2 regions of the Neptunomonas sp. XY-337 genome follow, and region 2 is predicted to be linked to the other one. Evidence: predicted binding sites of a transcription regulator. Region 2 holds the regulator's gene; the other holds the start of a gene.

What was found. The regulator sigma-54, encoded in region 2, starts transcription at its own class of promoters, with help from an activator protein. The targets are predictions, from matches to a motif close to TGGCACNNNNNTTGCTNT.
Region 1: the regulator sigma-54 is predicted to act here: its motif matches at 2,752-2,769, upstream of E4L36_RS01305 (HyaD/HybD family hydrogenase maturation endopeptidase).

What each region holds. Positions count from the first base shown of each region.
Region 1 covers NZ_SPLL01000001.1:229,834-237,893, forward strand. Annotated here, with positions in the region: gene hybE ([NiFe]-hydrogenase assembly chaperone HybE) at 1-177, opposite strand, end outside; gene E4L36_RS01285 (rubredoxin) at 179-403, opposite strand; gene E4L36_RS01290 (hydrogenase expression/formation protein) at 415-1,284, opposite strand; gene E4L36_RS01295 (hypothetical protein) at 1,299-1,748, opposite strand; gene hypC (HypC/HybG/HupF family hydrogenase formation chaperone) at 1,782-2,084, opposite strand; gene E4L36_RS01305 (HyaD/HybD family hydrogenase maturation endopeptidase) at 2,086-2,706, opposite strand; gene E4L36_RS01310 (DUF2489 domain-containing protein) at 2,926-3,243, opposite strand; gene E4L36_RS01315 (hypothetical protein) at 3,454-4,089, shown strand; gene E4L36_RS01320 (HigA family addiction module antitoxin) at 4,178-4,477, opposite strand; gene cybH (Ni/Fe-hydrogenase, b-type cytochrome subunit) at 4,539-5,264, opposite strand; gene E4L36_RS01330 (nickel-dependent hydrogenase large subunit) at 5,317-7,122, opposite strand; gene E4L36_RS01335 (hydrogenase small subunit) at 7,122-8,060, opposite strand, start outside.
Region 2 covers NZ_SPLL01000002.1:172,344-180,403, forward strand. Annotated here, with positions in the region: gene yjgA (ribosome biogenesis factor YjgA) at 1-426, opposite strand, end outside; gene mgtE (magnesium transporter) at 430-1,779, opposite strand; gene E4L36_RS04430 (HPr family phosphocarrier protein) at 1,869-2,138, opposite strand; gene rapZ (RNase adapter RapZ) at 2,167-3,024, opposite strand; gene ptsN (PTS IIA-like nitrogen regulatory protein PtsN) at 3,038-3,493, opposite strand; gene hpf (ribosome hibernation promoting factor) at 3,512-3,802, opposite strand; gene E4L36_RS04450 (RNA polymerase factor sigma-54) at 3,849-5,360, opposite strand; gene lptB (LPS export ABC transporter ATP-binding protein) at 5,399-6,127, opposite strand; gene lptA (lipopolysaccharide transport periplasmic protein LptA) at 6,131-6,622, opposite strand; gene lptC (LPS export ABC transporter periplasmic protein LptC) at 6,606-7,181, opposite strand; gene E4L36_RS04470 (HAD hydrolase family protein) at 7,182-7,718, opposite strand; gene E4L36_RS04475 (KpsF/GutQ family sugar-phosphate isomerase) at 7,718-8,060, opposite strand, start outside.

The DNA.
Region 1 (8,060 bases), on a different contig from region 2:
GTCGCTAAAGATAACCAGATTCATAAACCATGGCGTTACCACCACGGCTAGCTCGTCATCGCCGTAGCTGCGCGCTTGCGTGGCTTCAATCTGTAAAGCGGCATTGTAGATGGGCAGATCTCGCATCCCCAGATCCGCCTGCTGATAAAATGCCGTTAACGCCACCAAGCTCTGCATATTAGCTATCTACAACCATGAATTGGTCTTTCTCGCCATCGCATTCTGGGCAACGCCAGAACTCGGGAAGCTGGCTGAAGGGCGTTCCTGCGGGAATCTGCCAAACCCCATCGCCCTGTTCAGGATGGTATTGGTACCAGCAGATCTTGCACTCTAAAACAGCATCATCGCCAATCCGGCTAGCATCGCCTAAAAAACTACCCTCAAACTGCGTGTGTTCTTGCATGGTGGTGCTCCTTAGGTCAGCACTGTGCGGATTTCATGTAGGCGCTCGGTGGAGTCTTCGACATCCTCTTGAGCGGCACATGCAACTTGCGGAATATCGGTAATCTCCAGCGTGTCCAGAATGAGCTGGTCGGTACTATTAAAGTACTGTACACGCCATAAGCCATTGATTTGAGTGGAGCTGATACGGCAGTTACCATAACCACGGGATAAGATCGTCACCGCGCCAACGCCAATGGCATCGTTAAGATACTGATGATCCTCTGGCGAGAAGGGCAACAACGAGAGATTGATCACATGGGCGCTCTCTAGCTCACCGACCTCAAATAAGCGGGACTTTTCGGCGATCTCAACCATCACCGAAGGCGCATTCAAGACACTCGCTGGGCGCTCATCAATGTTCACCGTTAAGATACGTTTGTTAAAAAATGCCAGCTTGCGCACGATATCGGGCACATCGGCCACTTCGAGTGTCTCGCGTAAGGTGTCTTCTTGGGCATTCTGGTAGCGCAAACGCCACACACCCGCCATCACCGTTTCTTGGATCATCACCTGCGTCGTGCCGCTAACCACCGCGGCCACTTCACCTTCGCCCAAAATTTGGTTGAGCATATCCAAGTCTTTATCGGGCAGCTCGCTAAGTACCATTTCGTAAGGTTTGTTACCCACTTTGTATTGGCTAAGCATCTCTTGTAAGCGCGCAAGTATCGCAACGGTTTGCGGGCACTCTGCCACCGCTTCAGCTTCGGGCAGCACCGGCATATCGTAGGTGTGCATCTCAGAAGGCATCTGCATGTAGTCCAGCACCATATCGCCCTCTTCTTGACTACCAGGGCCGAAAGGTACGTTGACGTTAAGCAGAGGAATATCTGGGTTTTGCATCGTAAACTCCTTGGTTAACTGCAGCCGCTGGTAGGCGCTTGACTCATCACAGGGATACCTAAACCGGGGTCACGGCTCGGTTCAAGTGCGAGAATTCGGTTGATCTCGGCATGGTAGACCGCCCAGTCCTGTACCTTGGTGATCGCACCTAGGTAGCGCCCTTCTTTAAGCAGCACTAATGCAGGCCAAACATGGAAGTTGTAACGCCCCTGCAGGGCTTTTTCGGCGCTCGCATCAATCACCGCAGGTGTTAACTGGGGAAAGGCCTTGATAAGTTCCGGCAGAATGACTGCGACATCGTTGCTCTCTGGAAAGCGTTGCGGCGACTCTGTGAAAAAGAGCACGCTGTATTCGTGGCTCGTAACAAATGCCTTAAAGTTGTCGGCAGTGAGTTTGGCATAGCCTAGCTCATCGGTTAGCCGCTCGATGAGCGGAAAACGTTTCGGTTCGGTGTGTTGGGTCATGGCGTCTACCTGTTGTGTCCGCTCGAAATTATTCTATTTTTTGCGCAGATGCTCGGGGAGCATTGGTTCTCTATTGGTTAGGTCCGCAAAGAGTGCATCTAATCCATCGGTGTTACCTTGGGCAACTTGTTGCATTGCATCGAGCGCTTGCGTCACTTGCTGCGCACGATCAGCGCTAATCACTTCGCGCGCTGCGCCAAGAAACACCAGCACCCAAGTACCCACAGGCTGTATGCCCACCAGTGATAGATCAACCTGCTGCTCGGTAGCATCTGCTGTGCAACGTGCAGAGAGCTCATCAACGGCTTGAATCTGCATAGGAATGCCGATGCACATGCTAGTTGTTACCCTCTTGTGTGGTCATGAAGCGCACATCACCTAAGCGACAAGCGTCTTCCTCAGATGGGCGGCCCTCTTCATAGATCTTTAATGCCAGCTCCGAGGGCGATAGCGCCTCTGGTGCCTCGTTGGCTGAGAGCGGCGCAACATCAAAGTCAGCAAGGTAATCGAGTGCAATTTGCAGCGCAGGGTCCACTTGCGCCTTGACGATATCGCGCAAACTGCCACCAAAATCTTCTAGCTCTACCGGCTGACAACCGATCAAGATCAGCTTGCTGGGGTAGCTACCCGTGAATTCGGACATCGCCAGCACCTCTTGGAAACCGGTCTGGTGCAGGCTCATCTGCTTTGCACCCATAAACTTGGGGACATCATCATCGTGAACCACTTTCAGTGTTCCGGGTTTAAGGCCATAGTCGATCGCATCGAACACTACGAGTACATCCGCTTGCTGCACATGCTGAACTAAGTAGATACCTTGCGTGCCACCATCCATGAGTTTGACGTTCTCGCCAAAACGGTAGCGTTGATTCAGGGTCTCCACACAACGCACACCAAAGCCTTCGTCGGCCCATAGCACGTTACCGATACCCAAAATTAGAACGCGTTTTTCACTCATCGCTTTACCCTTCCGTTACAACCAACCGTTGCTGTAACACCTAACGTTACAAATAACGTGCCAATCGAAAGGAACGATGCAGAAACTCTGTAACCACAAGGGTTACAGCAAAAAGACAGGTAGAATCGAGAAAAGATATCAGCGTAAAAACGGAAAGATTTCTTTCATTTATTCCGCTTTTACTGGAAACAAAATTACCACCCCTAAAAGTGCAACACGCTACGATGCAAAGCGCACCGCTAACGATTGGCACTGGTGCAGCGAAATCGCCTTCGCCCATTCAACAGACTCGTCAAGCTGCTCTCTATGCGCCGCAATAAAGGTTTGCGACCACTGTGTAGGAGCGAGTGATAAATTAAGGCTGTCAATTTCCAAGAGAATCGCAACAAACGGCATAAAATCCGGGTCATTCGTGTAAGCACCTACCTCCTCTCGTAGCATCGCTATCCGATAGGCACCCACAAGGTAGTGCAAGGAGCCCTCTAACATCTGCTGGGCGGTTTCTGCGATCTGCTCAGTGGCGGGCTGTTTAGACATCAATATCACTTCGCTTAAAAGAAAACGCCGAAGGTAACGCTAATTTTTGTGTAAAGCTAGGGGGATTAAAAATACATGCCTTAAAAAGATCGCAAATCCTATCACCTTGATGCTTTGATGATGAATAGATACTTTTACCTGTTAACTCGCCAGTTAAACAAGCAACATAAGCTCGTGCAGCATGGAAAGCATTTATAGAAGGCCCTAACAATGAGCGCAACTTTAGAAACGATTATCGACAGCCTTAAAAATGGAGAATTTGTTCTCACGATTTTAATTATCCTGATCTCTTTAATAGTTAACTATGAGAAGATCATTCTAATCATTGAGAACAGAAATAAAGCCAGAGTAAGAAAGCTTCTGGAGGCGATTGAGTGCCAATCTGCAAAAGGAGTCACTAAAGAATACTTGATTGAAGAGCTTGCCAATGAACAGTTTAAAGTTGCTACCGGCATCGGTGCGGAAAGAGAGCTCAGGGAAGCGATGATCTTATTGCATCGATCGATGGAAGGAGAGCTACCATTTAAGTACTTTAAAAGGGCGCTGCCTCACTTAAGTCTAAAAGAAGGGGAAATTGAAGTAACAATATCGAAACTCGATAGCGTTAATTTCTGGTTTAACCTGCTTGTTGGAATTCTTCTTTCTGTCGCGGGACTTGTATTAATGATACTGCCAACACAGGTTAATTTAACCTTTCCTTCAAATACCATAACGATCACTCACCTTATCGCTCTATTCTCACTGGGCGTTGCCTACATGGCGCTGTCGGTATTTCTCATTAGCCAAGTTATGCCGGTTGCAGCAGCTAAGAAATTAAAACACAGATTGAGTAGTCAGTTTCAGTAACTTAGCTTACTTAGAGAACTAGAAACGAAGCCTCTCTGTAATTTTAAATAACGCTCCTATTGTCTGTACGTTCGGTGTGCTAATAGCGTTAGCGCACACCATGTGACGCTATATACAACTCCCACAGTTGCTGCTTTTCAAGCCAGAACATTGGCGTGGTTTGAAAACGCTGTGCCAGCAGTAGTGCAGTTTGCGCACTGATTGCGCGTTGGCCGTTGACAATTTCGTTAACGCGGCGGCGGGAGATGTGCAGATCACGGGCGAGTTCTGATTGGGAGATCCCCAACGGGGTTAAGTAGCAGCGCTGCAAGAATAGCCCCGGATGCTCTGGTTTACGGCCATGATGTTGCCAGCGTAGTTGGTTCAACTCAGCCGTGAGTGTGTTCACAAAGCCTCTCCTTGATACTCATAAAAAGAGCCTGAATATCAGGCTCTTTTCGCTATACCGATCAGTCGGGGCGATCGTCTTTAAACATTCGCCAGCCACCAACCATCGTCGAGATTAACGATTGGCGCGACATAATATCTTCGCGAATCGCCACATAAACATGGGTCATCACAAAGACAATTAAGAACCACATGCCTAATCGGTGCCATGTATGTACGTCTTGGCTTTGGCCGAAGAGCGGAATCACCCAACCAAACGCGATATCTGCCCAACTCCCCTGTCCTAACCCTTCGCCATAGAGCGCAAAGCCGGTAATGATCATAAAGGTCATACCTAACACAAAGAAGAAGAACATCGCCAGCTGCGCCAAAGGGTTATGGCCGATATATTTCTTTGGTGTTTTCTCAAGGAAGAAGTACCAACGTAGCTCGTGCCCAACTTCTTGCCAAAAGCGCTTGCGAAACAGGGGCGGACAAAATAGCTCACGGGCATGGCTATTGCCCACCAGCGCCCAATAGATGCGGCCAATAAACGCGATTGCAACGATATACCCAGCGGTAAAGTGCGCAAAACGAATGTAGCCCATCAGGTAGTTGTCTATAGCTTCGCCCGGCATGGTGGGCAGCGGCACCCCGATAAAGTAGCCGGTAATGCCTAGCGTGATCACCGAAAGTACGGTCACCCAATGCCACAAGCGAACCGGTGCTTCATACACATACACTGCCGTTTGCCGGCGCGTAATCGGCTTATCGTGCTCTGCCGTTGTTTGCTCTGCAGAATCATGCATAACGATATCCTCTGAATAGCGAGGCGCACGCCTTTAACGCGCGCCCAACGGGTTAGCGAATTTTCACTTTGGTTAGCTCTTGGCCATCCTCAGACATGACGTGTGTTGAGCACGCAAGGCATGGATCGAAGCTGTGCAAAGTACGTAGAATCTCGACCGGCTCATCAGGGCGCTCCATCGGCGTATTGAGCAGCGAGGCTTCGAAGGCACCGATGTTGCCTTGGCTATCACGAGGCGAACCATTCCACGTAGTTGGCACCACCGCCTGATAGTTCTCGATCTTGCCATCTTTGATCTTGATCCAGTGGCCCAGTGCGCCACGTGGAGCTTCGTTGATGCCCACACCCTTCGCCTCTTTCGGCCAGTTCGCAGGATCCCACTTTTCGACGTTCGCTGTTGAGGTATCACCGGCTTTGATGTTACCCACCAACTGGTGCCAATCATCCAACATGGAGTCAGCGCAAAGCTCACACTCGAGTGCGCGGGCCAGTGTACGGCCCAATGTCGAGGGCAGGAACTGCTTCAGGGTCAGCTCATGACCCGTAGCTTGGTTGAAGCTCGCCAATGAACGATCAACCTGCTCTTTTACATACTCACGGCCAGATGCATACGCGATGATGTAGCGTGGCAACGGCCCCACCTCCATCGCATGTCCACGCCAGCGTGGCGCTTTAATCCAGCTGTATTTAGCAGATTCATCCAGCTCTTTGATATCGGTTTTGGTACCGACCGTGTTTGGCCCCAGCTCAAAGCTTGGCGATGTTTCACCGTCCCATGGGTGCAGGCCGGTTTTGCCCTCTTCATAGCGATACCAGGAGTGATCGACAAACTCTTGCACCTGCTCTGGGTCGCGCACATCCACTGGGTGGATCTCATCCCAGTTACCCCCAATGATTGCACCAGCGGGCAATAGGTCGGTGGACTTATCGTAAGGCACTTTAGTGTAGGTACCATAAGAGAGGAGGTTTTCAGCAGCCAAGCCACCCCCGTATAGCCAGTCTTTGTAGATGCTTGCAATGGCCATCACATCTGGCAGATAAACATTCTTAGTGAAGGCTTGCGCTTCACGGATACGCTCTAACACAAAGTTCAGCGTTACCATGTTCACCGGCGCACCAGACGCTCCCGTATCGTCAAGATTGATCGCACACGGCATACCGCCCACCATATAGTTCGGGTGCGGGTTCTTACCTCCGAAGATCGCATGGATTTTGACAATCTCTTTCTGGAAATCCAGTGCTTCCAAGTAGTGCGCTACCGCCATCAAATCCGCCGCCGGGGGCATTTTATAGGCGGGGTTATCCCAGTAGCCGTTAGCGAACAGACCCAACTGGCCAGACTCAACAAACTTCTTCAAGCGCGTTTGCACATCTTTGAAGTAGCCCGGGCTCGATTTTGGGTGGTGCGGCGAGACCATTTTTTGTAGTTCAGACGTCTCTACCGGATCCGCTTTGAGCGCATTAACCGGGTTGACCCAATCCAGCGCATGGAGGTGGTAGAAATGCACGATGTGGTCATGGATCTGCAGCGTTTTATCCATCATATGGCGAATAAGATGCGCATTCAGCGGGATCTGGATATCAAGTGCATCCTCAACCGCTCGGACCGATGTTAGTGCGTGAGTCCCTGTGCACACGCCACAGATACGCTCAACAAACGCCCAAGCATCGCGCGGGTCACGCCCCTTAAGAATCACTTCGAGGCCGCGCCACATCGTACCGGTCGAGACAGCATTGCGGATGATGTTGTTTTCATCCACATTGACCTCGCAACGCATATGCCCCTCAATACGAGTAACAGGGTCAACAACGATACGACGGCCGCTGTTATCTAGTTGGTTTGCATTTAGCTCGGTCATTACTCTTGATCTCCTTTGTACTGAGCCCGCTTAATTGCACTAACAGCCGCGTGAGCCGCAATCGCTGCACCGACACCACCGGCAACAGCTGTGCCGATCTCATCCGCATTTTTCTCAATACCAAACTGATGGATATCGGTGAGGCGGTCATAGAAAGATCCTTTATCCCAGAAGCCATCTTCTGAGCAGCCGATACAGCCGTGACCTGCTTGAATAGGGAATGATGTGCCCTCGTTCCAGCGCACTGTGGAGCAAGCGTTGTAGGTTGTAGGGCCTTTACAGCCAACTTTGTACAAGCAATAACCTTTGCGGGCACCTTCATCGTCCCATTGCTCGACAAATTGGCCCGCATCAAAGTGTGGACGGCGGTAGCACTTATCGTGAATACGCTGGCTGTAGAACATCTTCGGGCGGCCTTGGCGGTCAAGTTCTGGAAGCTTGTCAAAGGTCAGCATGTAGGTAATAACACCGGTCATCACCTCAGCGATTGGCGGGCAACCAGGCACCTTAATAATAGGCTTATCCGTGATCACTTTATGGATAGGTACCGCTTGCGTTGGGTTAGGACGCGCCGCTTGCACACAGCCCCACGATGCACATGAGCCCCAAGCGATGATCGCTGCCGCATCTTTAGCGGCGTGTTTTAGCTGATCGAGGAAAGGTTTACCGCCGACAATACAAAACATGCCATCTTCGTTAAGCGGTGGGTTGCCCTCAACGGCAAGAATATACTTACCTTTGTATTTCTGAATGGTCTCTTCGAGGATCGCTTCAGCTTGATGCCCAGCAGATGCCATCAAGGTATCGTCGTAATCAAGAGAGATCATCGACAACACTACATCTTTAACGAGCGGGTGAGCAGAACGAATAAAAGACTCGGAGCAACAGGTACACTCCAGCCCATGTAACCACAGTACAGGCGTGCGCTCTTTATTCTC
Region 2 (8,060 bases):
TTGGCGTAGGTGCTGAATATCGGTATGTGGATACTCGGTTAAGATCACGTCCATCATCTGGGCTTCGTTGGCGATCAGACGGTCGCGCCACTTTTCAAGTTTATGAAAAACTTGGTTGTGTTCCTTTTTCGTCACGTCGAAGCGGTCGATTGCTGCTTGTACTGCTTCGCCATCTTCATGGCGCATAAGCTTGCCGATGTACTGCATCTGGCGGCGCAGCGCACTGCGGGCAGTTAAGCGCTTGGCTTCATCAATCGCTGCACGCAGAGAATCGTCGATGGGGAGCTTGTCGAGCTGGTCTGGGCGTAGTTCTACCATGCGCTCTCCCAGCTTCTGTAGTGCCTCTACATCGCGCTTGCGCTGCGAGCGGCTGACCCAGTTCTCGTCCTCGTCGTGGTCATGATTGTCAAAAAGATTATCGTTCATATGTTATCCGTAGAAATAAGTGGCGAGGCCAAGAAAAGCTAAAAATCCTACCACATCAGTGATCGTGGTAAGTAGTACACTACCGGCAAGTGCAGGGTCTATACCCCATGCTTTCAGTATAAGCGGTAGCAAAGTTCCAGCGAGGGCTCCGGCGACTAGGTTGATGACTATCGCCATGCCGATAACCATACCGATTGTTGTATCTTGAAACCAGTAGATGGCAACGCTGGAAACAACAACAGCCCACAGTATGCCATTTAACCCACCGACTAAAAGCTCTCGATTTAGCAGCCATCCGGCGTTTGAACGCTCGACATGGCCGAGTGCTTGGCCACGTATCACCAGTGTGAGTGTTTGGCTACCGGCGATGCCGCCCATTGATGCAACGATCGGCATAAGTACAGCGAGGGCCACCACTTGGTCGATAGTAGCTTGGAACATGCCAATCACCGCTGAAGCGAGGAGAGCAGTGATGAGGTTGATACCTAACCAAACGGCGCGGCGACGCGTTGTTTTCATTAAGGGTGCAAAGGTGTCTTCATCTTCATCAAGACCCGCCATGCTCATGAGTGAGTGGTCGGCATCTTCACGAATAACGTCTACCACGTCATCGATGGTGATACGGCCTACGAGCTTGCCCTTGGTGTTGACCACGGGAGCGGATACAAGGTCTTGCTGCTCAAAGAGTTTAGCAACCTCGTCATCAGGCATATCGGCAGGTATCGGCTCGATATCGGTGTTCATGATTTCACGAACGGTGATATCAGGGTCTGAAACCAGAAGTTTTGTGAGCGGGAGGATACCGATGTAGGACTCTTTTTTACGACTGATGACAAACAAGCTATCGGTCATATCTGGAATCTCATCGTGACGACGGATATAGCGAAGCACTGTCTCAACCGTGATATCTGGTCTGACAGTGACGGTATCGGTGTTCATCAAGCCGCCAGCAGTATCCTCGGGGTAGGCGAGAATCTCTTCGATACGCTCACGGTTTTGCTCGTCCATGATTTTTAGCAGCTCACGAGTTACCGTTTCAGGAAGCTGCTGCAGCATGTCGGCGAGGTCATCGGTTTCCAAAGATTCAGAGATCTCGAGAACCCGATCAGTATCCATTGTGGCTAGGATATCGGCTTGTATATCGTCGGCGAGGTGTTGAAGGACTTTGGCTTCATTCTCGTGATGTACCAGATTCCATAAAATTTGGCGCTCCTTTGGAGGAGACTTTTCGAGTAGATGAGCAACTTCAACAGGGCGCAGGGTTGTGTTGAGTGTGAAGCGAACCTGCTGAAAGGCACCGCTTTCAAGCGCTTTGTTTAGTTTATCTAATGCTGCTGTTGTATCTTCGCGCATCCGCACACCCTCGGTTGACGAGTCAGTCCATCAAGATGTGCAAGTATAACCTATTGAAAAGCAAGCTTCAGTATTCGCGAAGACGAGTATTACTCTTCTTCATCGAAGCGATTGTTGATCAATGTCTCGATTGCTTCTAGCGCTTGAAGCTCATCACTGCCTTCGGCGCTGACGAGCAACGTGGTGCCTTTGCTTGCTGCTAACATCATAACGGCCATGATGCTTTTACCGTCGACCTCTCTACCGTCTTTATTGAGGCGGATATCAGCAGAAAAACGCGATGTGGTATTGATCAGTTTGGCTGCCGCGCGTGCGTGAAGACCGAGTTTATTGATAATCGTAATCTGTTTTTCAACCAACCGAAGTTCCTCTTTGGGTTGTCGTCACTTAGTTGAGTTCGCGGTGACGAATGCTGACATTATCCATTATGCCACTGAAGTGGCTATAGAGTTGCTCTGCAACGTAGACGGACCGGTGCTGCCCGCCGGTACAGCCGATCCCAATAGTAACGTAAGAGCGGTTGTTTTGGGTAAAGCTAGGCAGCCACTTCTCGAGATAAGCTTTGATATCGTCAATCATAGCGTTAACGTCGTCGGAGTCTTGTAAAAACAGTTGTACTGGCTTATCGCGACCCGTGTGTTGGCGAAGCTCTGGCACCCAATAAGGGTTCGGCAGAATACGCATATCATAAACAACGTCTACATCCATAGGGACGCCATGCTTGAAACCGAAGGATTCAAATTGTAATGAGAGCGCCTGATCTTTACGTTGCGCAACGCGCAGCTTAACAGTGTCTCTGAGTTCGTATAGCGATAGACGCGTTGTATCAACACGTATATCTGCCAAATCGGCTATTGGGGAGAGCAGGTTGTGCTCAAAATTGATTGCATCTGATAAGTTATCAACACGGTCAGCCAGCGGATGGCGGCGGCGCGTTGAGCTGTATCGACGTAGGAGTGTTTCGTGAGAGGCGTCAAGGTAGACCATCTCAACACTGATCTCGTTATTACGCTTAACTTGATGCCAGATATCGGGCAGTTTTTCTAGGTTGCTGGACAGGTTACGGGCGTCGATACAGACGGCAACCCGCTTGAGTTGAGCATCATCATCAGTGATGTGAGAGATCAGTTCCGGGAGTAACTTGGCTGGAAGGTTGTCAATGCAATAAAAACCAACATCTTCTAGTGCCTGTAATGCGGTACTTTTTCCTGAGCCTGAGCGGCCACTGATGATTACCAGTTTCATGGTCTTTGCTCAATTAGTTGAAGGTGGACTCCAAAATCTGCATCAATTCCGAATCGCTTGCGGCGCTGCGCATTTTGTTACGATTATCCTCTTTGCTGAACGCTTCGGCGAGTGCGCCAAGGGTGGCAAGGTGCTGATCACACGCATCCTCGGGAACCAACAAAAAAAACATCAGGTCCACTGGGCGGTTGTCAATCGCATCAAAGTCCACCGGAGTTGCTAAGCGGACGAACACACCGACGGCTTCTTGCAGACCGGGGAAACGGCAGTGGGGTATCGCTACCCCATCGCCGATGCCGGTACTGCCTAACCTTTCCCTGTTAATTAATCCTGAAAATACTGCTTCTTCAGCTAGGTCGCTGTGCGATTGGGCGAGATGCTCGCTGATAATCTCAAGCGTCCTTTTTTTGCTGCCACCCTCTAAGTTGTTAAAGACTCGATCAGATGACAGCAGGGATAAAATTGACATGTTAGGCAGATCTATTCGTTATTTGTGACTTTTCATTTTTTCTTTGTGCTTAATGATTTGACGGTCAAGTTTGTCCGTTAAACCATCCAGCGCAGCATACATATCTTCGTGCTCATTCGCAGCAAAAATTTCACCGCCAGCAACGTGCATATTCGCTTCGGCCTTTTGGCTCTGCTTATCGACACTCAGGGTCACCTGTACGTTGGTGATGTTATCAAAATGGCGCTCCAATTTTTCAAACTTTGTATGAACATACTCAGACAGTGCTTCAGTAAGTTCTACGTGATGACCTGTAATGTTAATTTGCATAGCTATCTCCTTTACACAACAGCAGATGTGCTGTTAACAGAACTCATTAAACCAAACGCTTTCGCTCATTAGAAGGCGCGATTCCCATCGCTTCTCTATATTTTGCGATCGTTCGGCGCGCTACTTGAATACCTTCTTCATCCAGAAGTTTGGCAATCTTGTTGTCGCTTAGAGGTTTGGCTGGGTTTTCAGCTGCAATTAGCTTTTTGATGACAGCACGAATGGCTGTAGAGGAGGCTGCACCTCCGTCACTGGTATTCACGTGGCTTGAGAAGAAGTATTTCAACTCAAAAATGCCCCGTGGAGTATGCATATACTTTTGGGTTGTTACTCGGGAGATGGTTGACTCGTGCATCTCGACCGCTTCGGCAATATCGTGCAACACCATAGGCTTCATTGCCTCTTCGCCGTGCTCGAAAAAGTCCAGCTGCCGCTCAACAATCTGCTGCGAGACTTTTAGCATGGTTTCATTGCGGCTTTGCAGGCTTTTAATAAACCAACGTGCTTCCTGAAGATGATTCTTGAGATACGTGTTATCGGCGCTGCTATCGGCGCGCTTGATAAGGCTTGCGTACTCGGTGTTGATTTTCAGTGTCGGCGAGGCATCGTTATTGAGCCGTACCGTCCACTCACCTTTTACTTTTTCCACAAAGACGTCGGGTATCACGTATTCAGCGGCAGTATTGGAGATATAAGCCCCCGGCTGAGGGTTGAGTGACTGAATAAGCGTGACTACGGCTTGTAATTGTGGCTCTTTCAAGCGCAAACGACGCATTAACTGGCGATAATCATGCGTCCCCAGTAGGTGTATATACTGGCGGCATAGCGTTAGTGCTTGAGCCAAAAGAGGCGGCTTTTCTGGTAATTGCTCCAATTGAATGGCAAGGCACTCGCCCAAATCCCTTGCTGCAACACCGGGAGGATCAAACTGTTGAATGCGTTTGAGTACTGCCTCAACTTCATCGAGTTCACTTTCCGCAAATTGCTCGGGTTGCGCTTTTTGTAGATGCTCTAAAATATCTTCGGTGGAGACGCGCAGATAACCAGCGCTATCGATACCATCAATGATGACTTCGGCAATCGCGACATCCGTTTGGCTCATTGGTGTCAGGTTGAGTTGCCATTCCAAATGATCTTGTAACGTCTCTTCGGAGGTGTCGTTAGACTCCATGAAATCATCGTCACGACTAGCCGCGCTGCTGGAACCGCTGCTTATTTGATAAGTGTCGTCCCACGATGAATCGGTGGCCAGCTCCTCAGGAATATCGTTGCTCCACTCCTCCTCAAAGGCAGGTTCAGCGTCTTCACTCTTGGCGCTAGCTTCTGCTGTTGCTTGAGTGGTCGCATCTTCACTGGGGGTGGTGAGCTCTTTAGATTCTGTTTCTGCCGCTGAGGCGTCGCTTTCTTCGCCTGTTTCTAGCATCGGATTACTCTCCAATGCTTCTTGGATTTCGTGCTGTAGGTCCAGGGTTGATAGTTGTAGCAGTTTGATCGCTTGCTGCAACTGGGGGGTCATCGTGAGATGTTGCCCCATTTTAAGCTGTAAAGATTGCTTCATAATTTTGTAGAACTACTCCGAAACAGCAAGATCGTCACTTAGAGTCTAAAGGTATCCCCAAGGTAAGCAGCTTTTACCTGTTCGTTGGCGAGAATGTCTTGCGGTGAACCGTGAGCAAGAATCACTCCTTCACTAACAATATAGGCCTTTTCGCAGATATCCAATGTTTCTCGTACATTGTGATCGGTAATGAGTACGCCGATGCCTCTGGATTGCAGGTGTTTAATTGTCTGCTTGATATCGTTCACAGAGATAGGGTCGACGCCAGCGAAGGGCTCGTCTAGCAATATAAAACTTGGCTCTGAGGCGAGCGCTCTGGCTATTTCGACACGTCGACGTTCGCCACCAGATAGTGCCATCCCTAGGCTATCGCGCAGATGACTTATATGGAACTCTTCTAAAAGGCTCTCGAGCTTTTCACGCCGTTGCGCAGCTGACAGTTCAGGACGCATCTCGAGAATGCCCATCAGGTTGTCGTGAACGCTAAGCTTGCGAAATATTGACGCTTCTTGAGGGAGGTAACCGACACCGCGACGTGCGCGCTCGTGCATGGGCATCGCTGTGACATCGTCGTTATCGATACGAATAGCGCCGTTATCGGCACCAATTAAGCCCACGATCATGTAAAAACAGGTGGTTTTACCAGCCCCGTTGGGGCCCAGTAAGCCCACGATTTCGCCGCTTGCTACGTTGAGTGATACATCGATAACGACACGGCGCTTTTTATATGATTTGGCAAGATGCAGCGCTTCGAGTTGTTTAGTCATCCGCTACTGCTTTCCTTTGGGCTGAATCACCATCTGAACCTTACCGCTGCCGCCATAGGCGTTTACGACAGCTTTATCCATCTGATACACAATCCGCTCGCCGGTGAAGTTGTCACGTGCTTGTTCCACGCGTGCTTGCCCTTTGATCGTAACGGTTTGCTTCGCTATCTCGTAAACCATGCTGTTGCCAAAGGCATCTGTGATGGGCTTATCCTGTGTTGGCTGCTGACGAAAGTTAGCAGGTTTTCCGGTGGCAACGATGCGACTCACGTCCCCATCTTTGCGAAACAGCTCAACGCGGGCAGCGTGAATCTCCATGGAACCTTGCTTCATCACCACATTGCCTGTGTAGATTGTGGTGCCGCTCTGCTCATTCATTTGCGCGCTATCTGCACTGATATGAATCGGTTGATCACGGTCTGTTGGTAGCGCGACGCTCTGCTGGGTGAGCAGCAAACCGATGATGACAAGTGCCACGCTATTTTTTATCAACATGAAATGTACCTTCTACGTTTGAATGTAGCTCGGAAATTTGCGTATTGTAATCGACAGTCATGCCTGTTGCTGTAGTAATGCTTTGGCCCGAGCGAAAGGTGACAGGCGCAGAGGTCTCTGCGATACCGCGCTTATGGTGTAAGGTCAGGCGAGAGGTATCTAGCTGTGTACTGTCGTTGTCCGCAGGATTATGCGTTACTGTTACGGCCTCTTCAAGCAGCAGCTTATCTTCGTTATCGAATAACGTCCCCTTTTCGCTCTGGGCGCTAATCTTTGCATTCGCTTTGAAAACCGTGATCTCTGGCTTTGCCAGCTGGGCTTGCAGCTGCTTTGGGTAGTGCTCAAGAGAAGTTGCGTGTAACCGCTGAACAAGCCGCCCGTCGGTGCCAAATTCGCGCGCCGTGGTGTCACGCATAAAATAGTCCACACCGGAAGAAACAACGGTCGCCGCTTGATCGCTCTTTTGGTCTGAGTCACTAAATGCCCAGTAGAGAAAGAGGGGAGTTAGCAGCGCGACGGCTGCAATCAGCTGTATTCGGTTACGCGTTGAGCTGAGCACTTAAAGGAATTCCTCGTAAAGTGCATCGAGTTTGCCCTGTGCCTCTAGGATGGCTTCACAAAACTCGCGTGCAGCGCCAAAGCCGCCGGTACGTGTTGTGCACCAGTCAGCGTGGTCTTTAACAAAGTGATGCCCATTCGGCACCGTCACACCAAACGCAGCTGCGCGAATGGCCGATAGATCGGGTAAGTCATCGCCAATGTATGCTGTCGTCTGAGCAGTATGGCTCGTTTCTTGCCACAGGCTTTCAAGCGCCACTAACTTGTCTTCTCTGCCTTGATAGAGGTAGGTTATGCCAAGCGACTTAGCGCGTAGTTCAACTTGAGTGGACTTTCGACCAGTAATGATGGCGGTCTCAATGCCTGCTTTTTGTAGCATCTTGATACCTAAGCCATCGAGCGTGTTGAACATTTTGACCTCTTTGCCATCTGGCAAAAAGTGTAGGCCGCCATCTGTCATGATGCCGTCCACATCAAATACCGCTAATGTTACGCCAGCGGCGCGTTGGCGCAGGGCAGGATGAGTCACGCGTTGCATTAGATTACTCCGGCTTTCAGCATGTCGTGCATGTTTAAAGCCCCAATGGGCTTTTGCTGTTCATCGCAGACAATAAGGGCATTAATTTTTTTCGACTGCATTATCTGCAGTGCTTCAGCTGCGAGTAGTTCGCCAGAAACAGTGGTGCATTGGTGCGTCATAACGCTCTCGATCATTGTCGATTTTAGATCCACGCTTTGATCCAGCGTACGACGCAGATCACCATCAGTGAAGATGCCGACAAGCGCTCCGGAGCTGTCGACAACCGTCGTCATACCTAGTTGTTTTTCTGATACTTCAATCAGCGCTTTGTTGACCGGCGTACCAACGGTCACTTTGGGG